Regions from separate parts of the Arthrobacter sp. KN11-1C genome, predicted to be linked through region 1. Evidence: riboswitches for the same ligand, from Rfam matches in the RefSeq annotation. Region 1 holds a riboswitch; the other holds the start of a gene.
What was found. A riboswitch is a leader RNA that binds a small molecule or an ion and turns the genes downstream of it on or off. The one in region 1 is predicted to bind S-adenosylmethionine.

Region 1 (7,215 bases):
AACGCCCGACGCCGGGACCCGTCTTCGGTCCTGCCGACACGCTCCTGCCCGGGAGCTGAGCGCGAACCGCGAGCTTAGCCACAGGGAGCGGGGCTAAGCTGGTGAAAGACAGGGAGGCCTCCGCCGTGAACAATCTGATCTTCTGGATCATCGTCTGCTCTTGGCTGATTCCCATGGGGATCCGCATGTACAACCGATCGCGCCAGCGCAGGATCCAGGACTTCCCTCCGCAGGATTACCTTGGGCAGCCCTATCCTCCGCAGGATTACCCCGGGCAGCCCTACCCTCCACAGCACTACCCGGTCGGATACCCGGAACAACCCCCGGTGGTCATCCCGCCTGCGCCCCAAAACCCGATGGCGACGCCCGCACCGCAGGCCGCTCCGCCGTCGCAGGCCGCTCCGCCGTCGTCGGCTGCTCCGCAAGCGGGCGGCGCTCCCCAGCCGAGCAGCGCGCCCCAAGGGTACCGGGCACGGAAACTGGCCGAACTGGACCAGAAGTACAGCGACGGGAAAATCGCCATGGAGGACTACATGAAACTCCGCCAGGAGATCATGAACGGCTGATTCAGCGGAAAAGGCGCGCTATCCGAAAAAGGCTTCGCGCAGCTGGGGGCCGAGCTGTCCGATCTCGGTGAGGAAACCGTCGTGCCCGATCGGCGCCTCGATCACGTGAACAGGGACCTCGCCGGGCAGGGCCTTGGCGAGCTCGCGGGATTGCTCCGGGAAATAGAGCCGGTCCGAGTCCACCGAGGCCACGAAGAACGTCGCCGTGGCCACGGCCAGCGCGTCCTCCAGCGAGCCCCGGCCGCGCGTGATGTCGTGGCTCATGAGCGCTTCGGTAATGGCGATGTAGCTATTGGCGTCGAAGCGCTGGACCAGCTTGCTTCCCTGGTGGTCCAGGTAGCTCTCCACCTGGTAGCGGCCCCGGTCCCCCAACGCGGCAGCCTGGAGTGGTGCCTCGCCGCCCTGGGCGTTCCGGCCGAAGCGGAAGTCCAGCTCGTCTGCCGAGCGATAGGTGATGTGGGCAATCCGCCGGGCCAGGGCCAGGCCCGCCTCGGGGGCGGCATGGCCGTAGTAGTCTCCGCCGTTGAAGTCGGCGTCCTGCCGGATGGCGAGCGTCTGGGCCTGTGCGAACGCGATCTGCTCGGCAGTGCTGTACGCCCCGATGGAGATCACGGCGCATCGCTTGACACGGTCCGGATAGCCGACGGCCCATTCCAGTGCACGGGCACCGCCCATGGACCCGCCCACGACGGTGTGCCAGCTGTGGATCCCCAAGGCGTCGGCCAGCCTGGCCTCGGCTACCGTGCTGTCGCGAAGGGTCACGAGCGGGAAGCGGGAGCCCCACGGCTTGCCGTCGGGAGCGCTCGACGACGGCCCGGTGCTGCCGTAGCAGCCCCCCACAATGTTGACGGAAACCACGAAGTAGCGGTCCGTGTCGATGGTGGCGCCGGGACCCACGAGTTGCTCCCACCAGCCTTCTTCGTCGCTCTCGCCGCGGGCCACATGGGTGCTGCCGGTGAGGGCGTGTTCCACGAGGACAGCGTTGGAAGCGTCTGCGTTGAGCCGCCCCCACGTCTCGTACGCAAGGACGACGTCCGGGAGGGAACCTCCGGCCTCCAGCTCGAGTCCGCCCACGGAAACGTACTTGAGGGTTCCGTCCTGGGTACCGGAAAGGGGTATGGCTGTTGCAGCAATTGTCATTCGTTGACACCTCACATCGCGCTTGCCCGCCGCCAACACAGCGAAGGGCCAGGTCTTCACCCGGGGCACCCCGCCGCGAATGGAGGGTTGCCGGCCAGCAAGCCGGGGCTGTCGCTGGCACTCATGACCTATAGGAAGAGTCTAGGAAAAACGGACCCCTCCTGACGAAGATTATGACATCTTTGTGACACTTGGCCGCGTTTTGTTCACGAAGCGGGGGTTGCGAAGGCTGGCCGGCGAAGATTCATCTTGCGTCGCCGACCAGCCTCGTATCCCGTCCGGGTCCGCGCTAGGCGCTCTTGGCTGCCCGGAATCCCGACTCGAGGTCCGCGAGGATGTCGTCGATGTGCTCGATTCCGACGGACAGCCGCACCAGGCCAGGGGTCACTCCCGCAATGGCCTGCTGTTCCGGCGTTAGCTGGCTGTGCGTCGTCGACGCCGGGTGGATGACCAACGAGCGGACGTCGCCGATGTTGGCCACGTGCGAATGCAGTTCCAGGGCGTCCACGAAGCGCTTGCCGGCTTCGACCCCGCCGTTGATGGTGAAGGACACCACGGCGCCGGTGCCCTTGGGGCCGTACTTCCGGCCCCGCTCAAACCACGGGCTGGAAGGCAGCCCCGCGTACGCAACCGATTCGACGTCGTCGCGCCCTTCGAGCCAGTGCGCCACTTTGGTGGCATTGTCCACGTGGCGTTCCACCCGGAGGCTGAGGGTTTCGATGCCTTGGGAGATCAGGAACGCGTTGAACGGGGAAACCGCCGAGCCGAGGTCGCGCAGGAGTTGGACCCGGGCCTTGAGGATGTAGGAGAGGTTCGCCCCGAGGGCCCCGTCCTTGCCGAGGTCGCGGGCGTAGACCAGGCCGTTGTAGCTGGGATCCGGTGTGTTGAAGTTGGGGAACCGCTCGGGGTCCTTCCCGAAATCGAAGTTGCCGGAGTCTACGATGACACCGGCAATGGCAGATCCGTGCCCACCCAGGTACTTCGTGGCCGAGTGCACCACGATGTCCGCGCCCCACTCGATCGGCCGGATCAGGTAGGGAGTGGCGAGGGTATTGTCCACGACCAGCGGGACTCCGGCCTCATGGGCGATGCGGGAGACGCCCTCGATGTCCAAGACGTCCTGCCGGGGGTTGGAGACGACTTCGGCGAAGAACAGCTTGGTGTTTGGCTGCACCGCGTCCCGCCAGTGGTCGAGGTTGTCCGGGTCCTCGACGAAGGTCACGGAGATGCCGAATTTCTTCAGCGTATGGGCCAGCAGGTTGTAGGTGCCGCCGTAGAGGCTCGGGCTGGCGACCACGTGGTCACCGGCCTCGGCCACGTTGAGGATGGCGAAGGTTTCCGCGGCCTGGCCGGAGCTCAGCAGGAGGGCCGCCAAGCCACCCTCCAGGCTCGCTATGCGCTGCTCCACGGCATCCTGCGTGGGGTTGCCGATCCGGGTGTAGATGGGCGCCAGCTCGGCGAGCGCAAAACGGTTGGCCGCGCTTTCCGCGCTGGGGAAGACGAACGACGTCGTCTGGTAGATGGGCAGGGCACGGGCGCCGGTAGCGGCGTCCGGCTCCTGGCCGGCATGGATTTGGCGCGTTTCGAATGACCATCCTTGGGACATGCGGACTCCTGGTTGTCTGGGCTCTTGCCGTGCTTCAGCCTGCCGGGCTGAAGGGTTCAGCCTGCCGGGCTGAAGGGTTCAGCATGCCGGGCTGAAGGGTTCAGCATGCCGGCGATCGGTTGCCGCCAGTCTAGGGACGGCATTGCGGGCTCCGGAAGCTTTATGACGAACACGGAAGTTTTCTTTCCCGGCGCGTCCTGAAGTGACCCTGAGCTGCCTTTTCGACACATCCCACCTTGGTTAGGCTTGACTTAGCTGAGAGCTCCATCACAAAGTGCCAAGATGAAGCCATGCGCATGGATCACGTCTCTTACGCTTGTGAACGAGATGGCCTGTTGGCCACCACCGAGCGGATTTCCGCAGCATTGGGAGTGGACGCAGTCCGGGGCGGAGTGCATCCGCGCTTTGGTACCCGGAACATGATCATTCCCCTTGCTGACCACAAATACCTGGAAGTTGTCGAGGTCCTGGACCACCCGGCCTCCGACAAGGCACCTTTTGGACAAGCCGTCCGTGCACGCTCCGCCACAGGGGGTGGCTGGATGGGCTGGTGCGTCGCTGTGGACGACCTGAGCCCGTTCGAACAGCGGCTCGGACGCGCCGCCGTCCCGGGCAACCGCAAGTTCCCGGACGGCCGCGAACTCGTCTGGTCGCAGATCGGCATCCTGGGACTCATCGCCGATCCCCAGGTTCCGTATCTGCTCCGTTGGGAGGGCGACCCCGCTCTTCACCCGTCCCTCGTGTACCCAAGCGACGTCAAGATGTCCAGCCTCACCATTGCCGGCTCCGCGGAGCGCGTCACCGAGTGGCTTGGTGAACCCGTGGAGAAGCCCCTCGAGGACGTCGCAGTCCAATGGATGGCTCCGCACGGGACGCCGGGAATCATGTCAGTAACGTTCGAAACCGCCAACGGAGCAGTCACGATCTGACGGACCACCCAGTCATAACCTGACGGACCAACGGGCAAGGAAGCCCGGAAAAGCTTCGGCCGCCATATGCGGGTGCCAATGACGCCACCCCGCAATGGCGGCCGAAACCTTTTAACGCGACCCCCATTTTCGCCCGGGAGTCGCAAACGGACGGAGGATGCGCGGGTTCGGGTGTCCCTGGCGAACCCGGGCGTCCTCAGTAAATACGGGTGTTCTCAGGGAACCTGGGGGTCGCCGAGCGAACCGCGCGCCCACCTACCCCAGGCCGATGGCCTTGCCGAAGACGCTGAAGCCGACGAACGCCACGATGTCCAGGAGCGCGTGGGCCACCACGAGCGGCATCACCCGTTTGGTCTTGGTGTAGATCCAGCCGAACACGAGGCCCATCACGGCGTTGCCGATGAAGGGCCCGAAGCCTTGGTACAGGTGGTAGCTGCCGCGAAGGAGCGCGCTAAGCACGATCGCCAACGGAGTGCTCCATCCGAACCGCCCGAACCGGTCCAGGAGATAGCCCACCACGATCACTTCTTCGACGATGGCGTGCCGCACCGCGGAGAGGACCAGTACCGGCACTGTCCACCAGTAGGAGTCCAGGCCGCTCGGGATGATCGCCGTCGTGATCCCCAGGGCGCGGCCAACAGCGTAGAGGCCCAATGACGGGATTCCGATGAGCGCGAAGAGGCCCAGTCCTTGCAGCGCGTCGCGGCCCGGGCGGGCGAAGTTGAAGCCAAGCCGGGTGAAACCCGAGGGACTCTCGGCGGTTTGGCGGTGCAAGGACAGGAAGTAGAACACCAACACCACCGGGACCAGCGCGAACCCGATGTCCAGCAGCTGGTAGGTGAGATCGAAGTACTCGCGCGTGCTCTGCGAACGGTTGAGGGTGGACGTCGCATGGGCCAAGGGCCCCTGGGTCATCTTGTCCAACAGCTGCACTACGGAGTACACGGCCGATTGGCCCAGGGACAGCCCGAGGACAATCAGTACTTCGGCGCGCAACCGGCGCGTTGAGGCTAGGAGCATGCTCCTATCTTGCCTTCATTTGCCTGATGTTTCCCTCCGAGCCGGGTCACCCGGAGTCCGCTTGCACGGGCGGCGGGTCTGCTGAGCCTATGCTTGGTGGGATGAGCGCGCCCGCACGAATCTTCATGATCCGGCACGGCCAGTCCGCCGCCAATGCCGACACGTCCATCTACAACCGTGTACCCGATTACCGCATCCCGCTGACGGAGCTTGGCCTCGAGCAGGCACGGGCCGCGGGTGAGGCATTGCGCAGGAAGCTCGACGGCGAACCGGTGTGCGTTTATGTCTCGCCGTACCTTCGGGCCTATCAAACCCTCGAGGCGCTGAATCTGGGCAGCCTCACCGAAAGGGTGATCGAGGAGCCCCGGCTGCGTGAACAGGACTGGGCCAACTTCCAGATCGCCGGAGACATCGGGGACCAGAAGGAGCTCCGCAACCTCTACGGGCACTTCTTCTACCGGTTCCGCGAGGGCGAATCGGGCTCCGACGTGTACGACCGGATTTCGTCCTTCATGGAAACCCTGTACCGGCATTGGGAAAAGCCCGACTACGCGCCCAACACCCTGCTGGTGACCCACGGCCTCACGATGCGGCTCTTCTGCATGCGCTGGTTCCACTGGTCGGTGGAGTATTTCGAGTCGCTCAACAACCCGGGCAATGCGGCGCTACGGACCCTGGTCCGCAACGAGCAAGGCAAATACGACCTGGACACCCCGTTCAGCCAGTGGGTGCCGCGGAGCACCGACGAAACCGTGCTGAACGCTCCCCCGATGGCCTTCTGACGGGCACGGCGGTGCTAGGCGTGCTTGGCCACGATCACTTCGGTGCCGTTGGCTTCAAATGCCGCCTTGTCCTCAGCCGTGATGCCCGCGTCAGTGATAAGGCGTCGGAACTCGTACCCTGCCATCGCCGCGAAGGCTCGCTTCCCGATCTTCGTGGAGTCTGCCAGGACATAGGAGTCGGTGGCACGCCGGGCCATGACGGTATTCACCATCGCTTCTCCCTCGTCGGTGATGGTGGGGCCGATCTTGGGATCGACTCCGTTGACGCCGATGAAGGCGATGTCCAAGGCAACCTTCTGCATGATGACATCGGTGTAGGGCCCGACGAGTTCGTAGGATCGCGGGTTCAGGATGCCGCCGGTGACCATGATCTTGATGTTGGGGCGCACGGCAAGCTGGGCCGCGATGTTGATGGCGTTGGTGACCACCGTCAGCATGGGCCTGTTGGAGGGGGCGTTGAGGTCTTCGCGGGTGGACAGCACCTGGGCCAGGGCCGTATTGGTGGTCCCGCCGCTGAGTCCGATCACGGCCCCGGGCACGATGAGCTCCGAGGCTGCCAAGGCAATCTGTTGCTTGGCTTCGGCGTGATCATCCCGGTTGTAACGCCCCGGAAGTTCGTAGGCCACTGATCCCGTGGTTGCTCCGCCGCGGGTACGGCTCAGGAGCCGTTGCTTGGCGAGGCTGTCCAGGTCGCGGCGCGCCGTGGCCGGCGAGACAGCCAGGCGGGTCACGATATCGTCGACCTCGACATGTCCTGACTCGGCGAGGAGATCAAGGATGGCTGTCAGTCGATCGTTGCGGGTCATCACGAACCTTCCGGAAATTGGGGCTAATTCACTTTCGCGAACAGCGTCAGCAGACGTGCGGTTTCCAACACCAGCGCGTCCCGTCCTGCCTTGATGTACTTGCGGGAGTCCACCACGGAAGGGTTGGCATCCAAGTACTCACGGACGGCGCGGGTGAAGAACCCGTTCAAGTGTGTGGATACGTTGATCTTAGTCATACCAGCCCGGATTGCGGCCACCAGCGTTTCATCCGCCACGCCGGAGGACCCGTGAAGGACGAGCGGAAGCTGGACGGCCTGTTTGAGCCGGGTGATGAGAGCGAGGTCAAGGGCTGCGCTCCGTTCGGTCATGGCGTGGGAGGACCCGACGGCGACGGCGAGGGCGTCG
Region 2 (7,215 bases), 410 kb from region 1:
CCACCACGCCCAAGGAAGTTGCTTCGTCCTGACCAACCACCCGTTCATCTCCGGCCGGCCATCCAAGGCCGTTGCCCTGGAGCAGTTGATCGAACGAGTGAAGTCCATGGACGGGATGTGGGTGACTACTTTGGAACGAATTGCCGAACACACCAAGGCCACGGTCAACGAGATCCACAGCCACGCCCGCATTGAGGTGCCCTCTTATCCGGGTGCAGGAGCCAGCTTCAAGCCCGCCCGGTTGCTGGAAGCCATCCCCAAATAGCTCAGCCATAGAGCATGCTCTTCCTTGGCCTCGAGCAGTGGACATAATGTCGAGCGTTCGTTGAGCATGCTCAGCGCTGGCGTCGAGAAGTGGACATAACGACTGGAGGCTGTCGAGCATGCTCTACCTTGGCCTCGAGCAGTGGACATAGTAGTGATACGTCCACTGCTTAGGCTGAACGGGGGGCATGTCCCGCGAGGAAGCTGGGGGTTGCGGAGGGGCTGGACGGGGCGGCATGTCGCGGGTGGCTCAGGCCCGGAGCACGGTCAGCCTTGGCTGGGAGAATTGGACACCCGGAGCATGCTCTGCCTTGGCGTCGAGAAGTGGACATAACGCCAGGCGGCCGTTGAGCATGCTCTGCTGTGGCCTCGAGGAGTGGGCATAGTAGTGATATGTCCATTGCTCAGGCTGAACGGGGGGCATGTCCCGCGAGGAAGCTGGGGGTTGCGGAGGGGCTGGACGGGGCGGCATGTCGCGGGTGGCTCAGGCCCGGAGCACGGTCAGCCTTGGCTGGGAGAATTGGACACCCGGAGCATGCTCTGCCTTGGCCTCGAACAGTGGACATAACGCCAGGCGGCCGTTGAGCATGCTCTGCCGTGGCCTCGAGGAGTGGACATAGTAGTGATATGTCCATTGCTCAGGCCGAACGGGGGGCATGTCCCGCGAGGTGGGGCTGGGGGCCGGGCTACGCGTCGGCCGGGGTCACAAGTCCGTCCGGCACGGGGCCGTGTGGAGTTTGTAGAGTCCGTTCAGGTCGCCGGCCGCCAAGCCATCGGGGGCACCGATCTCCGGGTACATGAGCTGGATTGGATCATCGACGTGGTCGAGTCCCACCACGTGGCCCAGTTCGTGTTGGATCACCGCGGAGACGTAATGGGCGCCGCCGGGGACATCCAGCAGTTCCGTGATTTGCGGGGCGTCCAGGTCGAGGCTTCCCGTGACGTAGCTCTTGGGTCCCGTGCCGAAGCTGTACATGGTGCTGCCGCCGGTGCCGATGACGGATCCAGTCAACGCCGGAGCCGCCTCGGGAGTGGTCCAGGAAATCAGCAGGGGAGCCCAACGATCTCCGTAGAGCGCGGGCTGGTACGGCTTGCGCTTCTCGGAGGGGGTTTCTTTGCTGGTGCCATCGTCAACGAATGTGAGGCCCGTTGCGGCGGCGATCTTGGCGATCGCGTCGGCGATGAGCCCCTCGGATCCCGCCGAGGCAAGGGCTGAGTTGACCACATAGTGCAATGGCCGGCACGGGGAGTAACCCACGGGCGTGCCGTCGGCGTTGGTGGCCAGGAACTTGTAGGAACTGCTGGCCACGGCAGGTTTGGCGGGGGAGCCGAGTGGGTGCCCGGCTTCTTCCAGGCCAGGCGGCGGGGTATCCGGCGCCCGGGCGGCTTTTTGTGGCCCCTGCCCGGAGGCCGCGGGCCCTGGACTGCTGGCCGTGGCTTGGGCAGAGGGTGCCAGCTTGGGAAGGAGCCCCGTGAAGGCGGGATCACCCCGGAGAAAGCCACCGACAAGTACTGCTACGGCCGCCACGACGGCCACCACCATCAAGTTTCGGAACAGCGCCAACGCGGTACTGGGCCGCCGCTGCGGAGGCGGCGGGCCGCCGTCGTACCCGTAGTTTGAATGCAAGTCTTCCCCCAAATGCTTGATCCCGCCGCCCCGGCGGGCCGGCGCTGCTAACCGATAACAGCGCCGAAGACGAGGCCCAGCCCATACGTGGCCGCGGCCGCACCGAGTCCGATGGCGAGCTGCCGGAGACCGCGGGTCAGCGGCGAGGTTCCGGACAGCAAGCCGACGACGGCGCCCGTCGACAGAAGCGCGATGCCCACCAGCGTACCGGCCACGGCAAGCGCCGAGAAGCCCGTCATGCCGAAGATGAACGGCAGGATGGGCACGATGGCGCCCGAAGCGAAGAAGCAGAAGCTCGAGATCGCGGCGCCCCACGCGGAGCCGACGGCCTCGTGCTCATTGACGGTTTCTTCAACTTCGGGGTGGAGCGAGAGGCTTGGATCGCAATCGCAGCTGTAGAGTCCCATGCGCTCGGCGGCCCGGTGTTCGGCGGCTTCGCGGGACATGCCCCTGGCCAAGTACACGAGCACCAGTTCATTGTGTTCGATGTCCAGGGCCGGGGCTGCGGTCAGTGTGGCCTGGGTGGGGCGGGTGGCCTTGAGGAGCTCGAGCTGGGAGCGGACCGAGACATACTCGCCCGCACCCATGGACAGCGCTCCCGCCAGCAAGCCGGCGACGCCGCTGAACAGGACCACAGTTGCGGGGACCCCGGTGGCCGCCATGCCCATCACGAGGGAAAGGTTGCTGACCAGGCCGTCGTTGGCGCCGAATACGGCAGCGCGGAAGGTTCCGGACAACCTGTTGCGGCCGCGCGTCGCCAGGCCGCGGACTACTTCTTCGTGGATCTGTTCGTCGGCCGCCATGGCGCGGGTTGCCGCTGGATCCTTCGCATAGGGCGAGCGCCCTTCAGCCCGTTGGGCGAGGGCCAGCACGAACACCGATCCGAAGTTCCGGGCCAGGAAGCCAAGCATTTGGCTTCGAGCGGAGGCCGCCTTCGGCATGCCGGCATGTTCGCCGAGGAGCTTGAGCCAGTGTGCCTCATGGCGGCCCTCGGCCTCTGCGAGGGCCAAAAGGATTTCGCGCTCCTCGCCGTCGCGGCGCTGCGCCAGTTGGCGGTACACGGCGGCTTCGGCCCGTTCGTCGGCCAGGTACTGCCGCCAACGCTTGATGTCCGACGACGACGGGGGAGTCTTGGGGGCTGCTGCGTCTTGGGACAGACTGCTTGGGTCCGAGGGATTGTCTGAATGCGAGGGTTTTGTGTGCGGGTGCACCGGGACTCCTGGGTTGCTGGGGCGGGCTTCATCGCCTCATTGCAGCTCCACTTTATCGCCAATTTCCGCGGTTTTTCGGCTGGCAATCCTCACTGGACTTTTTAGGCGCGCCTCAAAAACCGGGAGGCTCGCGGGAGACCTTGACCGCCGCAGGGGGCAGTGCTGGGATGGATGGACAGGGTCCACGAATTGGCGGGGTGGCGTTGGATCGGCTGCCTCATGTGCCTGTGCGATGGGCTCAGTGGCACGTCGAACGGAGGTTGCACCATGGACAGCACCGAGACCCACGCCCGCCATCCCGACCGGCCCACGGTCGAGGCCGATCCCGCCTACGACTACAACGAGGACCTGGCCGTGGACGAAGACTGGGAGGAACAGGCCGAGGTCCTTGACGACGACGAACGGCCGGTCGCGCTCGACGCCGACGAACACCGTGAGTCGGAAGTGATCGAATAGCCCCGGCCCGCTGAAACCCGGCTCGCTGAACTTGGCCGCTAAAACGCGCTAGCTAAAACGCGCTCAAGATGAAGTGCTTCTGCACGCCCGCACGATGCCCGGTTGCCGCAACCGTGAGGGTAAGTTTCCGCGTGGCCGGGAACCAGCGGGCGGGCTGGACTGCTTTTGAAAGCGCTTCGGTGATGAGTCGCGGCTCATGATGCCAATAGCGTTCCAGGTTTCCGTCCACCACGAACGTAATGGAGCCTTGGGAGAGGTCGACGCCGGGAATCACCCGGACGAACTCGTCCACCCGCCGGAAGCGGGGCAACAAGAGGGTGCTGGACTGGGTAGTGTGCGCGGTTGTGGCGGTAGCGCCGTTTTCGAAAGGCATGGCCTTCTCCTGTGGAGTTGCTCTTGCCCGTTCGGTTGTCTCTGGTCCGAACCGGGCCGCTTCTTCATCCGAACCACCCGTGAACATGGGGTTGGCGTGTGGCAAGTCGGAGCTTGGCGCCACATCTCTTGAAGCTGTTCCTACTGTACATGCGACAGCGGCGCCGCACCTCTCGAAGGAGAAGGTGCGGCGCCGCCGTCGTACGAGGTTTTGTGAAACTTAGTGGCTGGCCACCGGGTGGGCTTCCAAGGGGAGTTCCTCCGCGGCCGCTCCGGCAACGCGGCGGTCCCAGGCTTCGCGGACCGCGGGCTCGGTGGGCGGCGTGAGGAGGGAGACCACGAAGTAGACGGCGAACGAGGCGCCGAGGCCCCAGTAGATGGGGTCGTTGGCGTAGACGCCGTCTTCGCTGGGGATGATTCCGGTGGCGTAGGCGATCAGCAAGGCAAGGGTCAGTACGGACCCGACCGCCATGGACCAGGCTGCGGCAATACCTGTACCGCGCTTCCAGACCAAGCCGCCCAGGATGGCAACAAGCAGGCCACCTACCAGGATGTCGTAGGCGATGGTCAGGGCTACCACGACGTCTTGCGCCGCCATCGAGATCAGTACTGCCACGATGCCCAGGCCAAGGACCCAGTAGCGGTTGGCCTTGACGTCATGCTCGGGATTCTCGGTGTCGCTGGTGTTGATTGTCTTGCCGAACCAGCTGGCCACGAACGGGACCACGTCGGCGCGCGCAACGGTGGCTGCGGCGATGAGGGCTCCGGACGCGGTGGACATCATGGCGGCGACTGCTGCGGCCATGACAAGTCCGCCGATGCCGATCGGCAGGATGTGCGTGGCTACCTCGGCGTAGACGACGTCCTTGCCAAGGGCCTTGACGTCGATGTTCGGCAGGGCCACCCGGGCGGCCAGGCCGATCAATGCGCCGGCGACGCCGTACAAGACGCAGTAGATGCCGGCGGTGGCGCCGCCCCATCGGGCCACCTTGGGGGTCTTCGCGGTGAAGACGCGCTGCCAGATGTCCTGGCCGATCAGCAGGCCCAGGGTGTAGACGACGAAGTACGTGATGATGGTCTGGGCTCCGATGCCGTCCAGCTGGAAGAAGCTGGCGTCAACGCGGGCACGGATGCCGTCGAAGCCGCCTGCGGCGTTGAGGACGAACGGGAGCATGAGGAAGAAAATGCCCACGGTCTTGATGATGAACTGCACCTGGTCGGCGAGGGTGATGGACCACATGCCGCCGATGGTGGAGTAGACCAGGACGATGGCGCCGCCGACGGCGATGGCGAGCCAGCGCTCCCAGCCGAAGAGGACGACGAAGATGGTGGCGTAGGCGCCCGTGGACGTAGCGCACAGCATGAGGGTGTAGGCGAGCATGACGATGCCGGAGGTCTGCGTGGCGCGCTGGCCGTACCGCAGGCTCAGCATCTGGGAGACCGTGTAGATCTTGAGCCGCTGGATGGTGCCGGCGAAAAGCAGGCTCAGGAGGAGGACGCCCGAACCAATGGCCACCACCAGCCACATGCCGGAGACGCCGAACTTGTAGCCGAGGCCGACGCCGCCAACCGTCGATGCGCCGCCAAGGACGACGGCGGCCATCGTGCCGGTGTAGAGCATCGGACCGAGGCGGCGTCCTGCCACCAGGAAGTCGCTGTTGTTCTTGGTGCGCGACTTGCCCCACCAGCCGAAGGCCAGCATGGCGAGCAAATACACCACCACGATCGCAATATTGATGAACGAAGAGTCCACGGTTGGCTCCTGAAAGTGATGCGCAGAGCTCTGGGGGATTCCGACGCCGGTCCGCGGGGTTTCGTGCGGGGTTGCGGAAGGTCTCTGCGCTGGTGAGTGGGGAGAGTAGCCTGTGACGTGTGCCTCACAAACAACACTTGTTGCCTATGAGGATACGTAGTGATGCGAGTAACAGTCAAGGCGTTGCCGTGCGCAGCGGGCGCAACGGCGGTCCTCCAGCCATCCGGAGGCCCCGCCACGCAGGCGATCCGGCTACTATTGCAGCAATGACAGGGCCGCCAAAACGGCCTGAAAGGTTCGTGAATGAAGGCTCTCCCCGTTGAACCGAGCAACGTCCCCGTTGCCATCGGTTCCAGAATCCGTGCCGCCCGCCAATCCCAGCGGCTCACCATCGAGCAAGTCGCCGACGCCACCGGCCTGACCAAGGGGTTCCTGAGCCGTGTGGAGCGTGACCTGACATCGCCGTCGGTCGCTTCCCTCGTGACGCTTTGCCAAGTTCTCTCGGTGTCCATCGGAGACCTTTTTGCGGCACCCGAGACGCACCTGACCCGACGCGACGACGGACCGCGGATTTCACTCGGTGGGCAGGGCATTGTGGAACGTCTCCTGACCGCGCGCTCCGAACGGCGATTGCAGATCCTGCAGGCCTCGATCGAGCCCCGCGGCCGGGGAGAGGCCGAGCTCTACGCTGTCGATTGCGACGTCGACGTCCTGCACGTCGTCAAGGGCCGCATCACATTGATCCTCACCAACGAGGAGTACGAGCTCGAAGAGGGAGACACTCTGTCCTTCCCGGGCCGCGAACCCCACACCTGGGTCAATCCCACAGACGAGCCCGTTGAGGTGCTCTGGATCCTGGTGCCGGCAGCCAGCCGCTGACGCCGGCGATGTGCCACGCGACGCAGTTGCGACACGCGGTTTTGCGACACGCGACGCAGTTGCGACACGCGGTTTTGCGACACGCGGTGTGTAACACGCCTGAAACATGACCGACTTCAGGATTTAACCCTGGGGCCTTGGGTGTTACGTGCCTGAAATGATCCGTGCCGAATGCTGAAACAGGGCGACTGTACCTTCGAGTCAAGGCAACTCGTCAAGGTCGGTATCCCGTGGGGTACCAGAACCTGTTCGTTTTAAAAATGGTCTCGCCGTGCGGGCGCCATGGAGCGCCGTATATGCAGGAAGGCTCCCGAAATGAACCCAGTATTCTTCAGCGTAGGGCTGGATGTGAACCCCCAGACCCTCGATCCCGGCGCAACAGCCTGGATGCTTGCAGCTTCCGCCCTCGTCCTTCTCATGACGCCAGGTTTGGCGTTCTTCTACGGCGGCCTCGTCAGGATGAAATCCGTCCTCAACATCATGATGATGAGCTTCGGCGCCATTGGCGTGGTCGCGGTGGTCTGGGCCCTGTGGGGCTACGGACTCGCGTTCGGCCCGGATACGATGGGCGGCTTCATCGGAGACCCCTTCGCGAACTTCGGACTCAGCGGACTGGCCGGCGTCATCGGCGGAAAAGCCCCGGGGCTGCCGGA

Region 2: it holds a riboswitch for S-adenosylmethionine, as region 1 does, so the genes downstream of both, ACSBOX_RS16360 (hypothetical protein) here and metX (homoserine O-acetyltransferase MetX) in region 1, are expected to answer to the same signal.

The regions. Positions count from the first base shown of each region.
Region 1 covers NZ_CP197467.1:3,093,967-3,101,181, forward strand. The annotation lists gene ACSBOX_RS14555 (SGNH/GDSL hydrolase family protein) at 1-59, shown strand, start outside; gene ACSBOX_RS14560 (hypothetical protein) at 126-566, shown strand; gene metX (homoserine O-acetyltransferase MetX) at 585-1,706, opposite strand; SAM riboswitch class IV at 1,720-1,835, opposite strand; gene ACSBOX_RS14570 (bifunctional o-acetylhomoserine/o-acetylserine sulfhydrylase) at 1,996-3,312, opposite strand; gene ACSBOX_RS14575 (VOC family protein) at 3,603-4,241, shown strand; gene ACSBOX_RS14580 (CPBP family intramembrane glutamic endopeptidase) at 4,497-5,261, opposite strand; gene ACSBOX_RS14585 (histidine phosphatase family protein) at 5,363-6,043, shown strand; gene ACSBOX_RS14590 (DeoR/GlpR family DNA-binding transcription regulator) at 6,058-6,849, opposite strand; gene ACSBOX_RS14595 (class II fructose-bisphosphate aldolase) at 6,873-7,215, opposite strand, start outside.
Region 2 covers NZ_CP197467.1:3,500,762-3,507,976, reverse strand. The annotation lists gene ACSBOX_RS16380 (polysaccharide deacetylase family protein) at 1-265, shown strand, start outside; gene ACSBOX_RS16375 (matrixin family metalloprotease) at 968-1,828, opposite strand; gene ACSBOX_RS16370 (VIT1/CCC1 transporter family protein) at 1,939-3,048, opposite strand; gene ACSBOX_RS16365 (hypothetical protein) at 3,370-3,558, shown strand; gene ACSBOX_RS16360 (hypothetical protein) at 3,611-3,931, opposite strand; SAM riboswitch class IV at 3,946-4,065, opposite strand; gene ACSBOX_RS16355 (sodium:solute symporter) at 4,151-5,683, opposite strand; gene ACSBOX_RS16350 (helix-turn-helix domain-containing protein) at 5,987-6,562, shown strand; gene ACSBOX_RS16345 (ammonium transporter) at 6,878-7,215, shown strand, end outside.